DNA from 4 places in the Priestia sp. TRM10 genome. Region 3 is predicted to be linked to each of the others. Evidence: riboswitches for the same ligand, from Rfam matches in the RefSeq annotation. Region 3 holds a riboswitch; each other region holds the start of a gene.
What was found. A riboswitch is a leader RNA that binds a small molecule or an ion and turns the genes downstream of it on or off. The one in region 3 is predicted to bind thiamine pyrophosphate.
Positions count from the first base shown of each region.

Region 1: linked by a shared signal. The riboswitch ahead of tenA (thiaminase II) and the one ahead of ACK3CR_RS16785 (3-oxoacyl-ACP reductase) in region 3 are both predicted to bind thiamine pyrophosphate.
Region 2: linked by a shared signal. The riboswitch ahead of ACK3CR_RS09585 (acetylornithine deacetylase) and the one ahead of ACK3CR_RS16785 (3-oxoacyl-ACP reductase) in region 3 are both predicted to bind thiamine pyrophosphate.
Region 4: linked by a shared signal. The riboswitch ahead of ACK3CR_RS01050 (3-oxoacyl-ACP reductase) and the one ahead of ACK3CR_RS16785 (3-oxoacyl-ACP reductase) in region 3 are both predicted to bind thiamine pyrophosphate.

Region 1 is NZ_JBJZOT010000013.1:521,517-526,668, reverse strand. Features, by position in the region: gene ACK3CR_RS14010 (alpha/beta fold hydrolase) at 1-488, opposite strand, end outside; gene ACK3CR_RS14005 (MerR family transcriptional regulator) at 768-1,970, shown strand; gene ACK3CR_RS14000 (hypothetical protein) at 2,003-2,137, opposite strand; TPP riboswitch at 2,286-2,387, shown strand; gene tenA (thiaminase II) at 2,471-3,160, shown strand; gene thiE (thiamine phosphate synthase) at 3,189-3,818, opposite strand; gene thiM (hydroxyethylthiazole kinase) at 3,793-4,617, opposite strand; gene thiD (bifunctional hydroxymethylpyrimidine kinase/phosphomethylpyrimidine kinase) at 4,617-5,152, opposite strand, start outside.
Region 2 is NZ_JBJZOT010000011.1:243,435-248,586, forward strand. Features, by position in the region: gene flgK (flagellar hook-associated protein FlgK) at 1-374, shown strand, start outside; gene flgL (flagellar hook-associated protein FlgL) at 388-1,269, shown strand; gene fliW (flagellar assembly protein FliW) at 1,351-1,785, shown strand; gene csrA (carbon storage regulator CsrA) at 1,797-2,024, shown strand; gene ACK3CR_RS09580 (hypothetical protein) at 2,108-2,365, shown strand; TPP riboswitch at 2,407-2,508, shown strand; gene ACK3CR_RS09585 (acetylornithine deacetylase) at 2,594-3,877, shown strand; gene tenA (thiaminase II) at 3,874-4,551, shown strand; gene ACK3CR_RS09595 (hypothetical protein) at 4,748-4,915, opposite strand.
Region 3 is NZ_JBJZOT010000014.1:26,993-32,144, forward strand. Features, by position in the region: gene ACK3CR_RS16770 (sugar ABC transporter ATP-binding protein) at 1-1,192, shown strand, start outside; gene rbsC (ribose ABC transporter permease RbsC) at 1,194-2,150, shown strand; gene rbsB (ribose ABC transporter substrate-binding protein RbsB) at 2,187-3,080, shown strand; TPP riboswitch at 3,170-3,268, shown strand; gene ACK3CR_RS16785 (3-oxoacyl-ACP reductase) at 3,378-4,139, shown strand; gene ACK3CR_RS16790 (cupin domain-containing protein) at 4,231-4,764, shown strand.
Region 4 is NZ_JBJZOT010000002.1:200,412-205,563, forward strand. Features, by position in the region: gene ACK3CR_RS01035 (GNAT family N-acetyltransferase) at 1-255, opposite strand, end outside; gene ACK3CR_RS01040 (SDR family NAD(P)-dependent oxidoreductase) at 371-1,102, shown strand; gene ACK3CR_RS01045 (class I SAM-dependent methyltransferase) at 1,236-1,943, shown strand; TPP riboswitch at 2,591-2,691, shown strand; gene ACK3CR_RS01050 (3-oxoacyl-ACP reductase) at 2,839-3,591, shown strand; gene ACK3CR_RS01055 (LLM class flavin-dependent oxidoreductase) at 3,674-4,981, shown strand.

The DNA.
Region 1 (5,152 bases), on a different contig from region 3:
AATGGGCATACATGACTATCTTTTAAAAGATAATCAACAACAACCCCTGCCCCTGTGCTATGTGCCACAACAAATGGAGGAAACTCTTTTTGACAATATGTATGGATAAAATGTGAGAATGCTTCTCTATATTGAGAAAACTCTTTAATCGTCGCTTTCTCTCCTGTAGAGAGACCGTGACCTTGTAAATCATAGCATATAACTTCATATTTCATATTTGTAAAATAGCGGATAGCATGCTTTAATGTTGCGCTATGATCATAATAGCCGTGAAGAACTACAATTGTTCCACGCTTATTTTCGGGACGAAAACGCTGCATGAAGAAAGATTGTGAACGATGGTCAAAAAAACCGAACTCATACTGAAGGTTTGACACATCTAGCTTATAAAACTGAAGATAGTCCGTAATTTGATGATATTCTTCCTTTTGCCGATACAAAGTTGGAAATGGAAACTGTTCTTTGTCTAGCGATTGAAAACTATACATGTCATCCTCCTCTTTCTCCATTTTATATCAGTATTCTCTTTTTATCAGAAGAAAATCAAAATAAAAAGGGTGACACTATAAGTCGAAATTTCTCTTCTTTTTATTTTAGTTGTAGCAAACAAACACTAGTTTTGACAACCTTTGTCTTTCAGCAGGAAAATGAGGCTTAATTGAAGGAATAGTGTATTAGCATAAAAAGACAAGATGAAAACATAACGATACCAATAATGGATTTTTTAATAAAAACTGACGTAACCCGCTTGAGGAGGAGTGAGTAAAATGCAAACGTATACGACGAAAGAAGCTGCTAAAAAGGTCAATGTTCCGCCAAGAATTATTAAACAATGGGAAAAAGAACTCGACGGATTTTTTTACATTCCTCGCACAAAACAAGGTGCACGCATTTATACAGAAGAAGAGCTCCAAATGCTGAGAACGTTAAAAGACATGTACGGAAAGAAAACAAAAAAAGAAGAAATTAAGCTGTTTCTTAAAAAGGCGAAGCAGAAACCAGAATCCTCACAAAATAGTACTGAGCAGTCTAATGTCTTATCCTTTGCTAAACATAACAGTTCTCTTAATGAAAATAACAATGAAAAAAAACAAGCACCACCTCCTTCTTCTATCGATCAAAAAAAGCAGCAAAGAGTCGTTGAACAGCGTATTAAAGCTGAACGTGAACGCCAGCGCCTTCAGCAGGAAGAAAAGAAAAAGAACGAGGAACTTTCTACAATGCGCCCAGTAGACTCTACTCCTCAGCCTGTAAATCAAGTAAAAAGTGAATTGGTTGAAAAAGTTCAAACATACAAAGATGTATTTGAAGCTTTCGATACATTCAAACGCGAACTTTTAACAGAGGTCAGAAATGAAATTCGCGGTGAAGTGAGAAATGAAATTATTTCTGAAGTAAAAGAACAGCTTCAACATAACAATGAACAGACAGTAGAAGCAATTGAAGCGATTAATGCGGTTGTCTCTGAATCTGGTGAACAAACGTCGAAAGAAGTGCAGAGAGAGCTCAAACATGTTTCAAGCCGATTAACAAAAATAAGTGAAGAAACAACTGAAGAAATGCAGGGGTATGTTGAACAAGTTTCAGCAGAAGCATTAGACAGACAAGCTGAGCTCAAACATTGGCTTACAAATATTGAACAGTCATCGGGAAGTTCAATGGATGAGATGAAAAAAATGGTTCATGAGTTAGAAGAAAATTCAAAGTCGACAAGCTTTGAACTTCGCTCGTTTGCTCATGAGATGACGAAGCGTTCAGACTGGAAAGCAGATGAAATGAAAGATTTAATTGATTCTATTAAACGTGATAGAGCAGCATATGTAAATGAACTAAAGCATGACAGACAAATGCATCGTCAAGATATCGAAGAGCGTGAGCGCCTCTTCCACGACTTTGTTCATAATTTTAGACAAACAGCAGCAGCTGAAGAAGAAGAAAAAGTCAAATCATGGTGGAGGTTTTGGAAATAAAGGAAGAACGAGAGCCAAATGGGCTCTCGTTCTTAGCGTGGATTTGTTTTTTCTACAGATGTATGGGTGCTTTTAGGATTTTCATTTATTTCACGTGCGATTTCCATTTTATTCGTTTTGTTCACACTTTGTAAACCAGACTTTGTTTTTTGATTACGCTTTGTCATCGCCATTCTCCTCCTTTTATACTGCTTTCCCTTTTAATATGGGCGAGAATACTCGCCTTCATAACCTAATTTGAAGCTTTACAAACATTTCCGGATAAGGGATATACAAAGATGGAAAAATCATGTTATACTAAGTGCAATTACATAGGAAGTCCACTAGGGGTGCCGTAATGGCTGAGATAAGAGCTTTCTTAATCCCTTTGAACCTGATCTGGTTTATACCAGCGTAGGAAAGTGGCAGCAGCGTTTTTTCGCTCGTTGTCCACTCTTGTTATGAAGAGTGGTTTTTTATTTCCTTTCCCTTTTGGCCTTCCACTATAAGGAGGAAAAATGATGTCTTTTAGTCAAGAACTTCGTCACGTTGCAGCACCTGTTTACGAAACAATTTTCAATCACCCTTTTGTGAAAGGAATTGGAGAAGGAAACGTTCCAAAAGACGCTCTTATTCACTACGTTTGTCAAGATTTCGAATATTTAACTTCTTTCTGCCGCGTATATGGCGTTGCTATTTCACGCTGTGAAAATCGTGAACAGATGGAACTTTTTAATGAACAAATCAATTTTGTGCTTCATAGCGAAGTTCATCCTCATCACAATTTCTGTGATGTTGCAGGAGTTAAATATGAAGATCTTCAAGCAAAACCACTAGCACCTGGTGCACATCATTATATTAACCATATGACAACCGTTGCTCAAACAGGCTCGCTTGGAGAAATCATCGCGGTTCTTCTTCCTTGCCCATGGACATACTTAGAAATTGGTCAAAAACTAATTGAGAAACACAATCCAACAGAAGATCATCCTTTCTATGAATGGATTATGTTTTATGGCAAAAAAGAAATGGACTCTGTCACACATAAGCTTTGCGCTCTCTTAGATCAGTGGGCAGAAGGCGCTTCAGAGCGTGAAAAAGAAAAAATGAAAGATCATTTCATTAAAAGCTGTGAGCTTGAGTATTTATTCTGGGATATGGCTTATCAAAAACAGCAGTGGCCAAGTGAAATGAACCCTGTAGAAGCATAAAAAAAAGAGAGACACCTGTCTCTCTTTTTTATTGAATATCTAATTTCTCGTTTAGTTCTTCCGCTGCTTTCTTTGGATCTTGATTTTTTAAAATAGCTGACACAACAGCAGCTCCTTTAATACCTGTTCCATTTAATTTTTCAATGTTTCCAGCTGTAATTCCACCAATTGCAACAGCTGGAATACGTACGCTTCCCGTAATTTCAGTCAGCTCTTCTTTTGTAATTCCTTTTGCATCAAGTTTTGTGCTTGTCGGAAAAACTGCGCCAACTCCGATATAATCTGCTCCGTCCTCAACTGCTTTTTTCGCTTCTTGAACTGTTCGGACAGATACGCCAACAATCATATCTCCTACAAGAGAACGCACAACTTTTAGTGGCAAATCATCTTGCCCAACGTGTACGCCAAAAGCCCCAACAGCAAGTGCTACATCTACCCTGTCATTAATAATGAGCGGAACGTGAAATCGATCAAGAAGCTTTTTAAGCCGGAGGGCACGCTCATAAAACTCTTTTCCGTCCGCTTCCTTTTCACGAAGCTGTACGAGCGTTACCCCTCCTTCAAGCGCTTTTTCCACTTTTGCTAAAAGTTCTTCTTCTGTTCCCCCAAACAAATCTGTAACAAGATACATTTTATAAGATAGGTTGTTTTGCTTCATACATTTTCACCTCTTTTTCCCACGTTGTACTCGTAAGTGTTGATAGTTCGTCAAAAAGATTAATTTTAAAAGTGCCAACCCCTTCTCCTTCTTTAAGACGCTTTACGGCTCTTTCTCCAGCAAGTCCCATATAGGAAATACCAGCAAGCGCTCCTTCTAACACACTCCCACTTGCTCCAACAAAACAGCCAATAATAGATGCTGTCATACATCCTGTCCCACTTACACGCGTTAACATCTGGTGACCATTCTCTACGTAGACGACACGCTCTCCGTCTGTAATAACGTCAATTTCTCCACTTATGACAACAACAGTGTTATACTTTTTGGCCGTTTTTTTAGCAATTGTAGTTTTATCTTCATCAACTTCTCCAGCATCAACGCCTGAGGTTTTAGCTTCTACTCCAATAAGAGAGGCCACTTCAGAAACATTTCCTCTAATAACCGTTACCTTTACTTGCTCTAACAGCCACTGAGCAGATTTCGTACGATATGTTGTAGCCCCAACTCCAACAGGATCAAAGACAACGGGAATGTCTTTTTCATTTGCTTTTCTCATTGCTTTTTCCATTGCAACAAGAGACTCTTTTTTGATTGTCCCAAAATTAATGACAAGTGCAGAAGAAATAGACGTCATTTCTTCTACTTCTTCAATAGCATCTGCCATAACAGGAGAACCGCCAGCAGCGAGTGTTGCATTCGCACAATCATTAATTGTCACAGCATTTGTAATATGATGAACAAGAGGATTTTTTTCTCTTGTTTCCTTTAACAACTCACTAATTCTTTGTTTCATCATTAGACTCTCTCCTCTTTATAGACGCCCGCTTTTTCGTAAAGATCATAAAAATGATGAGTTGGGCCATGTCCGCTTCCGATGTTTAAGCTATTCTTAATAGCTCCTGTAATATATTCTTTTGCTTGTTTTACCGCATCTTCAAGGGCTAATCCTCGTGCTAATCCTGCTGAGATGGCAGCTGAAAGCGTGCAACCTGTGCCATGCGTGTTTTTTGTTTGAATTCTCTTTCCATAAAAGTGTGTGAACATTTCTCCATTAAAAAGAACATCTGTTGGTTCTTCTTCTAAATGTCCGCCCTTCATTAAAACGGCTGATGGACCTTCCTTTATTAAAAGGCGTGCTGCATCTTCCATCTCCTCGATTGTCTTAATCTCTGCTCCTGTAAGTTTGCAGGCTTCAGGAACGTTCGGTGTTACAACTGATGCAAGAGGCAATAGTTCTTCTTTTAATGCCTCAACAGCTTCTGGGTGAAGCAAGTCATAGCCGCTTTTTGAAATCATCACGGGGTCTAATACAACATGCGGGGCATTGTATT
Region 2 (5,152 bases), on a different contig from region 3:
ACATTATGAAGAGTACGGATAATATAGCAGTTGGAGCTGACGGAAATAAGAAAAGTGATGGAGGAAATGCAGCAAAACTTGCTGAACTTTTAAATCCCAATGTTGGAAATGGAACGATTAGGTCTGCCTATAGTGAAATGGTTGGGGAGATTGGTGTAAAAGTCCAAAATGCTAATAGACTAAGGGAAAATAGTGAAAATATCAGAGATCTTCTTTCAGCAAAGCGAGACAGTGTTAGCTCGGTTTCTTTAGATGAGGAAATGACAAATATGATTAAGTTTCAACATGCATATAATGCAGCAGCAAGGAGTATGACGGTCATGGATGAGATGCTTGACCGAATCATTAACAATATGGGCGTTGTTGGCCGCTAGTGGAGGGAAAACGATGAGAGTAACACAGTCCATGATTTCTCAACATACGTTGCGTAATATGAGCAACAGCTATGAGAAACTAATGAATTTACAAGAACAAGCAACAAGTGGTAAGAAGTTGAACCGTCCATCTGATGACCCAATCGGTACTGTTAAAAGCTTAAATTACCGAACAAATTTAAACGAGAATAACCAATATAAAGAAAATTTTACAGAAGCCTACAAGTGGCTTGATAACAGCGATGGTTCTCTAGAAGAAGCAAATAAAGTGATGCAACGAATACGAGAGCTTACAGTGAGTGCTTCAAATGGAACAAAACTTGAAGACGAGCGAGAAGCTATTAGACTCGAAGTGAGCGGACTAAAAGAACATCTTGTTTCAATTGCGAATAAAAACATTGAAGGAAAGTTTCTTTTTAACGGAATAAATACTGGACAAGCGCCAGTAGATAATAAGAGTGGAACAATTGTTGTAGGAACTAGTGAGAAACCAATATCGATTGAACTGTCTAAAGGTCTTTCAATTGATGTTAGTACTGATGGAACGGGCGTTTTTAGTCAAGCTTTCTTTGATAATCTCACAAAGCTTGAAAAAAGTTTAGCAGAAGGTTCATCAGGGGAGGAAATTGGTGATCAACTTTCTGCAATGGATGAAAATATTAACGCTATTATAAGTGCTAGAACTCTCATCGGAGCTCGTACAAACCGTCTGGAAATTATGGAAACACGTTTAAACGAGCAAGGAGAACTTCTTGAAAAGAAACTTTCAGATGTAGAAGATATAGATTTTGAAAAAGCAATTATGGACCTACAAATGCAGGAGACTGTTCAGCGGGCAGCATTAGCTGTGGGAGCTAAAATTATGCAGCCAAGTTTAGTAGACTTTCTAGCATAATAGACAATAAAAAAGCTCGGCATTCGCCGAGCTTTCTGTTTAGAAATGTCAAAAATAACAATACTATAAAGTGGTGAAAAGATGAAAATAGCAACGAAATATCATGGGGAAATAGAAGTGAATCGAGAAGAGGTGATTACTTTTTCGAAAGGTATTCCTGGTTTCTTAGGAGAAAAGAAATTTACTCTTTTACCTCTCAATGATGAAGATGTCTTCTTTTTACTTCAGTCTTTAAAAACACCAGATTTAGCTTTTGTGATTGCAGATCCGTTTGCTTTTTATAAAGAATATGACTTCAACTTAGCTTCTCACTATATGACAGAACTTGATATTACCTCAGAGAAAAATGTAATGGTCTATGCTTTTGTAACAATGATGGACCCATTCCTGGAGTCTACTATCAATTTACAAGCACCGCTTATTTTAAATCGTGAACAAAAAAGAGGAAGACAAATTATTTTAACAGGCACGGATTATAAAACTAAACATCCACTCTTTCAGAAGATGGTGAAGTAGGGGGAATCTTTTTGCTTGTCTTAACAAGGAAAGTTGGCGAAAGTATCCGCATTGGAGAAGATATTGAACTGAAAATTGTAGATATTGATGGGGAACAAATTAAACTAGGGATCAATGCTCCCAAACATATTGAAGTTCATAGGCAAGAAGTGTACGAAGCAATCCAAACGGAAAATGAGCAAGCTGCAAGTCTTAAAGAAAATGTTATGAATATATTTAAGAATATGAACACTCCTTAAAAGGCTTTTTTAATAAAACGAGGCGACGTTCCTATATCATCCTAAATCTCTTTTTGTTAGTATTTCTATAAAGGAGGAACGCAATGTCTTATGGAAATTACGAACGAAATCTATCACTTTTCGTTATAGGTTTATTTTTTGCTTTCTTGACCGTTTTGTTTCCCCTTCTTGCGCTTATAACGTCGAGGGAACTTTTTTTAGACTTGATGGGTGTGACACTAGGAATTTCTCTTATCATTTGGGGTTTACATAAACTGAAAAGTTCAAAGGGAAAAGGACTTAGACGCATTTTAATTGGAGGAGCTATTTTTATCTTTCTTATGATTAAGCTGTTGCCATGAACGTTTGCAATAAAAAAAGTATTATGATAATAATAGAGAAGTAAGACTGCTAGGGGTGCCGTGAAAGGCTGAGAGAGACAAGTGTCTTGACCCTTACACCTGATCTAGGTAATGCTAGCGAAGGGAAGTGGTTGGCGAATTGTTTTATTTAGCATTCGTACATAATCACACCCCTTCACATTGTGAAGGGGTTTTTTCGTTTCCTTCGCTCTAATAAGGAGTGAAAGTATGGAACATATAGAAAAGATTTTAGGGGAAGTAGAGTTAAGAAAAGAAGAGTTAATCTCACTTATTGAGAAACTCGTAAAATTTAAAACGCCTGCCCCTCCTGCCCGTAATACAAAGGAAGCACAAGAATTTGTGGCAAAAAAGCTTAAACAAAATAAATTCGCAGTTGAAATGTGGGATGTTTATGAAAACGATCCAAATGTCGTGGGAGTTAAAAAGGGGAAGGATAGTGAAGAGTATAAAAGTTTAATTATTAACGGCCATATAGATGTGGCTCAAGTGGATGAAAACGAGCAGTGGGAACGTGATCCATTCCTTCCTTTTGTACGAGATGGATATCTCTTCGGCAGGGGAACTTCCGATATGAAAGGTGGATTAGGGTGCGCTCTTTTTGCATTAGAATTATTGGAAACTCACGGGATAGAACTCCCTGGTGATGTAATTTTTCAATCTGTGATTGGAGAGGAAGTAGGAGAAGCAGGAACAAAACAGTGCTGTGAAAGAGGGTATAGTGCTGATTTTGCACTTGTTGTAGATACAAGTGAAATGGTTATTCGTGGTCAGGGCGGCGTAATTACAGGATGGATTACGGTAAAAAGTGATCAAACGTTTCATGATGGAACAAGACGACATATGATTGCAGCGGGAGGGGAAACGGTCGGAGCGAGCGCAATTGAGAAAATGATGAAAATTATTAACTGGCTCAATGAACTCGAAAGACATTGGATGGTCACAAAAACTTATAATGGTTTTCTCCCTGGAACAACAACAATTAATCCTGCTGTTATTGAAGGAGGAAGACATCCTGCTTTTGTAGCTGATGAGTGTCGTCTATGGATTACAGTGCATTTCTATCCAAATGAAACCTACGAGAGTGTAACAAAAGAAATTGAAGATTATATTTTAAGAATGTCTCATGGTGACCTATGGTTAAGGAATCATCCCCCAAGCTTTAGGTGGGGGGGAGCATCAATGATCGAGGAAAGAGGAGAAATATTTCCTGCACTTGAAATTGATGAAACTCATGATGGAGTGAAAATGCTTCAGCATATCCACAAAGAGGTTTTGAAAAAACAAGTTGAAATAGAAATGTCTACCTCTGTCACAGACGGAGGATGGTTAGGGGAAGCAGGAATCCCAACCGTTATTTATGGACCAGGGGAAACAAAGTATGCACATGCTATAAATGAGCGAGTATCAATTGAGAGTTTAGTAGATTTCACAAAAGTATTAATTGAATTTATTTATAACTGGTGTCATACAAAAAAGGGGGAAAACAAATGATATTCTGTGAAGAACTTTATGCAAAAGCCAAACACATTTGGGACGCAAATCATAAGCATCCATTTGTTCAAGGGATCGGTCATGGTACTCTTCCAAAAGAAAGTTTTCGTCATTATATGATTCAGGACTATCTCTATCTCATTGACTATGCAAAACTTTTTGCACTTGGAAGTGTGAAAGCGACTGATGTTGAAACAATGGGTAAATTTGGAGAGATCTTGCATTCTACGTTAAATGTCGAAATGGATCTTCATCGGCAATATGCGAAAAAATTTGCTATTTCAGAGGAAGAGCTTGAAAATGCTCAGCCTGCTTCCTCAACACTTGCCTACACACATTATATGCTGCAAGTTGCGCAAAATGGTACACTTGCCGACCTTGTAGCAGCTCTTCTTCCTTGCATGTGGAGCTATAACGAAATTGGAAGGGAATTGGCTAAAATTCCAGGAGCTCTTGAACATGAATTTTACGGAGAATGGGTAGAGATGTACAGTTCAAAGGAATTTGGTGAACTTTCAAATTGGTTAAAAGACTTAATGAATAAATTAGCAATAGGAAAATCAGAGGAAGAAAGAAAGAAACTAGAGGAAATTTTTCTAAATACAAGTCGATTTGAATTTCTTTTTTGGGATATGGCTTATCGCGGAGAAACGTGGCCTGAAGATATTCAATAAAAAAGGCACCGTTCATTGAACGGTGCTAAACTTTGGCGTGAGCGAAATATATTATTAAGAGTAAATAGCGTTAATAATCTACTATCTCTACAATTCGTTTCAAAATTACATTTTTAAATTTTCAAAAGTTTCAATTGATGGAACTCCATAAGGGTAATGTAAAGTTTATACCTTTAAAGGGGCCCATGTCCTAAAATTAAACAGCCGCCTTTTCAACGATGAATTCGTCATTATAATAAATAACTTGAGAGAGAATCTTGCAAGAGCAGTTCTCTAACTTTCCTAGCGCTTCCTTTGCCTCATGTTCATCGTCAAACTCGTACATTTTTACGTCTTGGTCTGCATAAACAGTAATTACCCACACGTTTTGTTTTCCTCCCTTTTTTGAATTTAAAAGATAAATTGTTTACCTTTTGATGCTATCATACGCCCTTTAGTAATTAATGTAAACCATAAAAACAATCTTTCTATAAAAGTTCATAAATTCATTTTGGTCATTATATTTATAGTAAAAAGAATGTCAAAGAGAGTCACGATGAATGTGAAAAAAGTTCTCATTACAAAGAAGTTTAAATAGAATTAAAGTTGAAGAAAAAGAAAA
Region 3 (5,152 bases):
CTTGTTTATTGGAAAAGAGCTGAAAACACCGCTTGGCTTTTTAAAGACGAAAGAAATGAAATCGCTATCAAAAAAGCAGTTTGAAAAACTTTCGGTTACAATTCCACTTGAGCAAGAAGCAGGGCTTTGTTCAGTTGGTCAGCAGCAAATGATTGAAATTGCTAAAGCTCTGATGACAAATGCAAAAGTCATTATCATGGATGAGCCAACTGCTGCATTAACAGAACGTGAAATTCAGAAGCTTTTTGAAGTAATCAATGCTCTTAGAAAAGAAGGCGTGTCCATTGTCTATATTTCGCACCGGATGGAAGAGATTTTCACCATTTGTGATCGCATTACAGTAATGCGAGATGGTAAAACCGTTGATACGAAGGCAATTCGGGAAACGAACTTTGATGAGGTTGTCCGTAAGATGGTTGGACGCGAATTAACCGATCGTTTTCCAGAACGAGCACCAATACTTGGTGAAAAGGTGTTAGAAGTTCGCAATGCTACGAGAAATGGAGCTTTTCAAAAGGTAAGTTTCTCTGTGAAAGCAGGCGAAATCGTTGGAGTTTCAGGATTAATGGGAGCAGGCCGAACCGAGATTATGCGAGCCTTGTTTGGATTAGATAAATTAGACGATGGCGAGATATTGGTGAATGGTCAGAAAGTATCGATTAAAAATCCATATGAAGCCGTCAAACTAGGCATTGGATTTATTACCGAAGACCGTAAAACAGAAGGACTTATTTTAGATTTTTCGATTCGTGATAACATGGCGTTGCCGAACTTAAAAAGCTTTTCTAAAAAAGGGCTTATTGATGATAAGACAGAGAGTGAATTTGTTGATCTATTAATTAAGCGCTTACAAATCAAAACAGAATCAGGAAAAACAAGTGCGAAAAACCTTTCTGGTGGAAACCAGCAAAAAGTAGTTATTGCCAAATGGGTTGGCATTGGTCCAAAAGTGTTAATTCTAGATGAACCAACGCGAGGAGTCGATGTTGGGGCGAAACGTGAAATTTACCAGTTAATGAATGAACTAACAGACAGAGGAGTTGCCATTATTATGGTCTCGTCTGAGCTTCCTGAAGTGCTTGGAATGAGCGATCGGATCCTCGTTGTTCATGAAGGTAGAATTACAGGGGAATTAATGAAAGAAGAAGCAACACAAGAAAAAATCATGACATTTGCAACAGGAGGGAAGTAACATGAAACCAGCTATAAACAAAGTAAATCATGTTGATAATTTACTGCAAAAGCTTGGACCATTACTCGGATTTATTATTTTAGTTGCTATCGTATCAATTTTAAATCCAAGCTTTTTAGAACCACTGAATCTATTAAATTTACTGCGTCAAGTTGCGATTAATGCGCTTATTGCCTTTGGAATGACATTTGTTATTTTGACGGGTGGGATTGATTTGTCAGTAGGGTCAATTTTGGCTCTATCTAGCGCGCTAATTGCTGGAATGATTGTATCAGGTATTGACCCGATTTTAGCTATTTTAATTGGATGTATCTTAGGTGCAGTAATGGGAGCGATTAACGGTCTTCTTATTACAAAAGGAAAAATGGCACCATTTATCGCAACACTTGCAACAATGACAATTTTTCGTGGTTTAACGCTTGTCTATACAGATGGAAACCCGATTACAGGTCTTGGTGAAAACTATGCCTTCCAACTATTTGGACGTGGTTATTTCTTAGGTATTCCAGTTCCTGCAATTACGATGATTATTGCATTTGCAGTGCTGTGGGTGATTTTACACAAAACATCATTTGGCCGTAAAACATATGCCATTGGTGGAAATGAAAAAGCAGCTCTTATTTCAGGCATTAAAGTACCACGAGTAAAAGTGATGATTTATGCGCTAGCAGGACTTTTATCGGCTTTAGCAGGAGCGATTTTAACATCTCGTTTAAACTCAGCGCAACCAACAGCAGGAACTTCTTATGAGTTAGATGCGATTGCAGCTGTTGTATTAGGTGGAACAAGTTTATCTGGTGGCCGTGGTTTAATTGTTGGAACATTGATTGGTGCTTTAATTATTGGAACGTTAAACAATGGTTTGAACTTATTAGGTGTATCATCATTCTTCCAGATGGTTGTAAAAGGTGTTGTTATCTTGATTGCGGTGTTAATTGATCGAAAAAAATCAGCATAGGAGGGGTTCTCATTGAAAAAGGTCTTACTTGTACTCATGTCGTTTTCACTTCTTATTCTAGCGGCTTGTTCATTAGAGCCTCCAGAATGGGCAAAACCAAAGAAAAAAGGAAATTTAGAAGATATTAAAATTGGCTTATCGGTTTCTACGTTAAATAACCCGTTCTTTGTTTCATTAAAAAATGGAGTTGTAAAAGAAGCGAAAAAGCAAGGAATGGACGTTGTGATTGTTGACGCACAGAACGATTCAGCTAAGCAAGTTAACGATGTTGAAGATTTACTACAACAAGGGGTTGATGTTTTACTAATTAACCCAACAGATTCAGCAGCTATTTCAACAGCTGTTCAATCAGCTAACAATATTGGCATTCCTGTTGTTACATTAGATCGTTCAGCAGATAAAGGAAAGGTCGAAACGTTAGTTGCTTCTGACAATGTAAAGGGTGGCGAAATGGCAGCTGATTACATTGTTGAAAAGTTAGGTGAAGGAGCTAAAGTAGCTGAACTTGAAGGAACTCCAGGAGCATCTGCAACACGTGAACGAGGCAAAGGATTTCATAATGTAGCAGACCAAAAACTTGATGTTGCGGCAAAACAGTCTGCAGATTTTGATCGTACAAAAGGTTTGAATGTAATGGAGAACTTACTGCAAGGAAACTCAGATATTAAAGCAGTATTCGCTCATAATGATGAAATGGCATTAGGAGCTATCCAAGCCATTAACAGCTCAGGTCGAGATGTTCTTGTTGTTGGATTTGACGGAAATGAAGATGCTATTAATGCTGTAAAAGAAGGGAAGTTAGCGGCAACTGTGGCACAGCAACCAGAATTAATTGGTGAGCTAGCTGTTAAAGCGGCAAGTGATGTTTTAAAAGGCAAGAAAGTTGAAAAGAATATTGCAGCACCATTGAAGTTAATGACGAAGGAATAATGAAAAAGCATCATGCACCCTTTAGGGGAGTGTGATGCTTTTAAAATTGTACAAACGTTAGAAGCTAAAATATAATAATATTGACAATAAATATTTTACAGGGGAACTCATACGAGTTGAGAAGGTGAAAACCCGACCCTTTGAACCTGAGCGTTAATACTCGCGTAGGGAGTAAAAGTATACAGTTTGTACATGAAGAATGTTCAGCCCTTTTACTTTTGACGAGTGAAAGGGCTTTTTGTATTCACTCTCTCTTTCAAGTTTATTGTAAATACGAAATTGAAAGGAATTTGTTCGATGAAAAACTTCAAAGGAATTGCATTAATAACAGGAGCAAGTAGAGGATTAGGAGCTGAGATTGCAAGAACGTTCGTAGAAAGTGGATACGGTGTTGTTGTGAATTATTATCAAAACAAGGAAAGCGCCGAAATATTAGTAGATGAGTTAGGGAAAGAAAACGCAATCGCACTTTATGCTGATATTACAAATAAACATGATGTTGAAAAGTTAGTGAACCAAACGATTAAGCATTATGGATGTATTAATATTATTATCAATAATGCTCTTATAAATTTTAAATTTGATCCAAATGCACAAGAGCCTGTCCATGAGTTAAGCTGGGGGAAATATGTAGAACAGTTTGAAGGATCTGTTCATGGAGCATTGAATACTATTCAAGCAGCTTTACCATATTTGAAAGAAACAGATAATGCGAGAGTCGTGAATATTGGTACAAATTTATTTCAGAATCCTATTGTTCCTTATCATCAATATACAACAGGAAAAGCAGCTCTAGTTGGATTTACAAGAAACATGGCAAAAGAGCTTGGACAATATGGTATTACGGTCAATATGGTATCAGGTGGTCTTTTACAAACAACAGATGCTAGTGCCCTTACAACAGAGGAAGTGTTCAACATTGTTGCAAGTAGTTCTGCTTTAAATCGTGTTACCACCCCAAAAGATGTAGCTGACACAGTGGTATTCTTAGGGTCTGACAGAGCTAAAGGAATTACAGGACAAAATATTGTAGTTGATAGTGGCTTAACGATGAACTAAAGATGCACTTCATAAGGAGAATGGAAAACGGAATATGCTGTTAAGATGGCGTATAGGATATTTTATAAGCATGTGAAAGGAATGAAGAGAAATGTATTATTCTCCTTATATGTATTCCTATCCTTATTACGTACAGTATCCAGCGTTTCAAGCAGTGTACAGGTCTAATCCATATGAAGCTTATTCCTATTGGTACAGCAGAGAAAAAATTGAGTTAAAAGATTACGGAAGACAGCCGTTTGTGGTGAATATTAATGAAGCCACTAAGCAAAATAAAACATTCCGTACAGCCGTATGGACAGGACATCATCTGCAGGTTACATTGATGAGTATTAAAAAAGGAGAAGACATTGGGCTTGAAATTCATCCGAAAACAGATCAATTTTTAAGGGTGGAAGAAGGGCAAGGACTTGTTCAAATGGGAAAAACAAAAAATAACTTATCCTTTCGGAAAAGAGTTTCTGATGATGATGCCATTATGGTACCTGCGGGGACATGGCATAATGTCACAAATATAGGGAATAGACCATTGAAGATTTACTCTATTTATGCACCCCCTGAGCATCCGTTTGGTACGGTGCATCGAACGAAAAAAGAAGCAGAGGCTGCTGAACGAGAGAAGTAATTAGTGTAAATTATGTTTATAAATAAAGAGATAAAGATGAAAGAAGGGTGTTTCTCTGTTAGAGAAACACCCTTCTTTTTATATGAGTTCTGTAATTAACAGACTTTTTAAAAAAATATAGACAATAAAAATGATTGCCTGTATACTTGTATTGTAAGTTAGTTGTATTACAAGTATACAGGTTAGTTTTTAAAAAAATATTCAATATAAGAATTGCAGAACAAAAAGAGGCTGAAATTGCAGTAGGACTTGCAACAAGTAAAACTCCTTTTGTAAGCACTTACAAAATATTTAATTTACATCGAATGGCAGAGTAGATTGGAAAGGAAGTTTATTATCAGCATTACAGTCGATAATAGCATCAAAACAACAAAAGAAATGCTGTAGT
Region 4 (5,152 bases), on a different contig from region 3:
TTGAAGGACATGCTGAATTAATTTTTTGCCAATTCCTTTTCCATGAAGCTGTTCTTTCACTGCGATATTCACAAGTTCAATACTCTTTTCATTTTTTTCTTCTAAAATGTAGGCTCCGATTATTTCCTTATCTTCTTCCGCTACAAAACAAACGCCTTTTTCTAAATGTTCCTTCACTTTTTCTTGAGAAGGATCTGCAAGTAAGAGCAAAGAAAAAGGAGGCGTTTCCTCTCTGTGTAAGCTTCTTATTATCACAACAACACGTCCTTTTACAATTTGTATTTGTCATTCAACCTTCTTGAAGGAAATGGAATGTAGAGGTAAAATTTACAGTATACAACCATTTTACATCATGTAAGGAGTTTTGAACTTGCTAAAAAATAAAAGAGTAATTGTAACTGGAGCAGGAGCAGGTATTGGAAAAGAGATTGTGAGACTTTGCTTAGAGGAAGGAGCTTCAATTATTGCTTGTGACGTGAATGAGGAAGCTTTAGTAGAGCTAGAAAGATCAATGAAAAACATCAACTTATCTACATATACAATAGACGTTAGTTCTTATAAAGAAGTTGTTCGCTTTTTTGAATGGATTGATGAAAGAGGCGGGGAAGTACATGCCCTAGTAAATAATGCAGGGATTTATCTTGCACAAAATATATTAGATTACACCGAAGAAAGCATTGATTCTGTATTAAATATTAATGTTAAAGGAGCCGTCTATTTTTCACAGTTTTTTGCAAAGAAGCTGATGGGGAATAATGAAAAGGGAACAATTGTGAATATGTCGTCAGTATCAGGAATGGAAGGAAGCTCTGATGCCATTTATGGGATGTCAAAAGCCGCTATCTTAGGATTAACAAAAAGCTGTGCAGTAAACTTCTCCCCACATATTAGAGTAAATGCTGTTGCGCCCACAATGGTTGATACAACGATGATGAAGAGTATTCCAAAGTGGCGAAAGCAAGAATATTGGAACAGTCAGCTCATCCAAACACCTGTTACAGCTAGAGATGTAGCTGAAACGGTTCTCTTTCTCTTATCTGACAAATCTAAGCACTATGCAGGAGCAACATTTGATCTCAACAATGGAGGATATTTAAGATAGAATTCATAATAAAAAGAAGAAACCTATATTTTAATCGCTTGTTGAAATATATGGAAGATAGTTTTATAATGATAGCTGTTAGACCTTTCTAACATTGAGCAGAGTTTAGTAGAGTAGAGGAGAGATCGTAAAGATGAGTAAAAATGTATTTTATGAACAAGTTGGCGTTGCTATGACGTGCAGATCTTACGAAGAGTATGAAAAGATGTTTGACTTGAAGATGGAACAATTTAAAGCCGGAAAAGTGTTAGATGTGGCTGCAGGAGCTTCTTCTTTCGCAGCAAGCGCTTATCGTAAGGGATATGATGCTTACGCAGTAGATCCTTTGTATAATCTATCCCCACGAGAGATGAGAAAACACGGCGAAGAAGAAATCCAAGAAGCTAGTCGTAAGCTTAAAAAAGGGGCTCGAACTCTTTTATGGGATTCCTATAAGACGCTAGAAGAACATGATAAAATTCGAAGAGACTCGTTTTCCTTATTTATGAAGCAATATACGCAAAACGAAAAAGATCAACGCTTTTTTCACGGAGCGCTCCCGCATTTGCCTTTTTCAGATCAGACTTTTTCTCTCTTGTTATGCAATCATTTCCTTTTTTTATATGAAGCACAATTTGATTTTGAATTTCACATAAAAGCAGTGAGAGAAATGATTAGGGTAACGAAAAAAGGTGGAGAAATTCGAATTTATCCGCTTGTTGGATTTAATCATGAGATTTATCCATATTTAAATAGTCTAATCGAAACGCTAGAAAACGAGCACGTGAAAATAAAGCTCCTTCCAACAACATTTCGATTTATGCCAAAAGCAACCGAAATGCTCGTTATTTATAAAAAATAGAATAAAAAAGCTTCCTATTTTAAAATGGGGAGCTTTTTTATTTAATAAAAGACTATGTTCATAATAGATTGTCGCTTATTGGACTACTTACTGTACCTCTGAATTCTTTCGTTTTTTACTGGAGCAAATAAAGAACAAATGAGAAAGGCTATCCTTACGCAAAGTGTATGTATTATTGAATGGTCAATAACATTTCTAATTTCTAATCTAGAACGGCTCTTTTATTTTCAATCATTTCGCTAAAAACGTTCATTAAAGTATATATATTTTAGAAAACGTCTGTAATTATTTTTAGACTTAAACAGACATTGAAAAGAATAGATTTCTCTTAAAACAAATCCGTCTGTAGAAGTACACTTTTATGGACGTTCACTTTGTGAACTATCTGTTTGAATTCACTTTTTATGAAGTGGAAAGGTAATTAATGGATATGACCATTATGTCTGTTCGTTATGGGAATAAATGTAAACTTGTTGTTAAACAGTTTTGCGCTTTTTTACTACATGGAACATGTTTTATATAAACTAGAATTGAATCAAAAATTCAGTAATGTTAATTTTAGAATAACAAAGTTATAGAAATATTTTAACTAGCCATATTTTCTTGACATGAATTTATTAAAACTATAACATTGAATATAACTTAAATATATGCACTAGGGGTGTTATTTAACTGAGATGAGTATTAACTCAAACCCTTTGAACCTGAACTAGCTGAAACTAGCGTAGGAAAGTGTAAACTCTAATACATACTTAAAGAGCGATTGTGCCTTATTCTTAATATGTAGTTATTTGTTTTTACGCAATTTTCCTATGGGAAGGTTGCGTATTTTTTATTTTATCTATCATTTTATTATTTAAGTTTCATCAAAATTAAAAATATAGGAGTTGTTATGATGACTAGAACAGTATTAGTAACAGGGAGTAGTAGAGGTTTAGGAGCAACTATTGTAAAGACATTGGCACAACAAGGATTTCAAGTGGTTATCAATTACTATACAAGCAAAGATGCTGCTGAGAAGCTCGTTTCTGAGATTGGTGAAGAGAATGCTATTGCAATTCGGGCTGATGTAACCAATCGTAAAGAAGTAGATAAAATGATAAAAAAAGCAACGGAATATTTTGGTCAAATAGATGTTGTAGTCAACAATGCATTAGTAGACTTCAAATTTGATCCAAACAAACAGAAAACCTTCACAGAACTCACTTGGGATGATTATCAAAAACAACTAGATGGTACTTTAAAAGCAGCATTTAATGTAGTTCAAAGCGTCATACCTCAATTTATTGAACGACAAAATGGAAGTATTATCAGTATAGGTACTAATTTATATCAAAATCCTGTTGTACCCTACCACGAATATACAACAGCTAAAGCTGGATTAATAGGTTTTACACGTAATATCGCTTCTGAATTAGGACTACATGGTATAAAAGCGAATGTAGTTTCAGGTGGATTATTAAAAATGACTGACGCCAGTGCTGTTACAACACCAGAAGTGTTCGATTTAATTGCTCAATCAACGCCATTGAAGAAGGTGACCACACCTCAAGATGTAGCCAATATGGTCGCTTATTTATCTTCGGAAAATGCGAACGGTATTACAGGTCAAAATTTCACAGTAGATGGCGGTTTAACAATGAACTAATAGCTTAAATTACCATAGATAAGCCTTCAAAAAAGGGAGTATACAAGACAATTAATAATGATGTATTTTGAGGTGTGAAGAAATGACAAAAACTAAAGAAAAACAACTACACTTAGGTGTTTTGCTGTATGGTTGTGGCCACCATCAAGCTGCTTGGTTAATGCCTGACTCAAGCGTTGAACGTATTGGAGACATTTCCTATTACCAAGACTTAGCTAAATTATCGGAAAAAGGTTACTTTGACGCAGTATTCTTTGCTGATAATCAATCATTTCCAGGTAAACATTCTAGTGATATGCCAGCATTTTGGTTTGATCCAGTAGTCAATTTAACTGCTATTTCTCAAGTGACAAATCATGTGGGATTAGTTTCAACAATCTCAAGTACTTTTTCTAATCCTTTCACAGCTTCACGACAACTATTAAGTTTAGACCATATTACGAAAGGACGTGTTGGTTGGAATCTCGTTACGTCAATGACTGATTTAGAGGCGTTAAATCATAGTATGGAAAAACTACCTTCTCATGATAAACGCTATGAGAAGGCAGATGAATTCGCTGCTTTAATGAATAAGTTATTTCTTTCATGGGACAGTAATGAGTTTCTACATCATCGAGAAGAAAGAAAATTGATAAATCCTTCAAACATTCAGCCTTTTAATCATGATGGTACCTATTTTAAAGTGTATGGCCCATCCACTACGCCAAAAAGTCCGCAAGGCAAACCAGTATCAATGCAAGCAGGGGCATCTAAACAAGGCATTGCATTAGCCGCAAAATATGCCGATGCAGTCTATTCAGTGTCGTGGAACTTAAAGCAAGCAAAAAGATTTCGTGAAAAATTAGATGAACAAGTTAAACAAAGCGAAGACAGCAATAGACATATTAAAGTATTTCCAGGCTTAGTAACCTATGTAGGTCATACTCATGAAGAAGCTTTAGCTAAAAAAGCAGCATTAGATGAGCAATTACCTCTTGAAATAGCTTTAAAACAGTTGAGTTTCTTTATTCAACAAGACTGTTCTAATTGGGAAATTGATAAAGAAGTACCTCAATTACCCCCAGTAGAAGAATTTACTGGTCCAGTTGGACGTTACGAAACGATACTCGAAATTATTAATGATACACAACCTACAGTAAGAGAATTATTAGGATATCTTAATGCAGGCGGTGGACATCACACATTGATAGGTACACCCGACGAAATTGTGGATCAGATGGAAGTCTGGTTTGAAGCTGGTGTAGCTGACGGATTTAATCTTATGCCTCCTACATTACCCGGTAGTTTAGAAGATTTTGTTGAACTAATTGTTCCTGAAATGCAAAAAAGAGGTATTTTCAGAAAGAAATATGAAGGTCATACCTTCCGTGAACATTTAGGATTAACATGATAAATTATTATAAAATAACTGTACTAGTTGAAGAGATAAGATGTTGGTATTAGTATAAAAACTTGAGAATCTTCTTGTAAGTTAAATAACTATTTTATTAATGCATTATCATTTTAACAATTGTTTATTTATTACTTGCTAAATCCTTATTTATAATTAATGGACCATAAA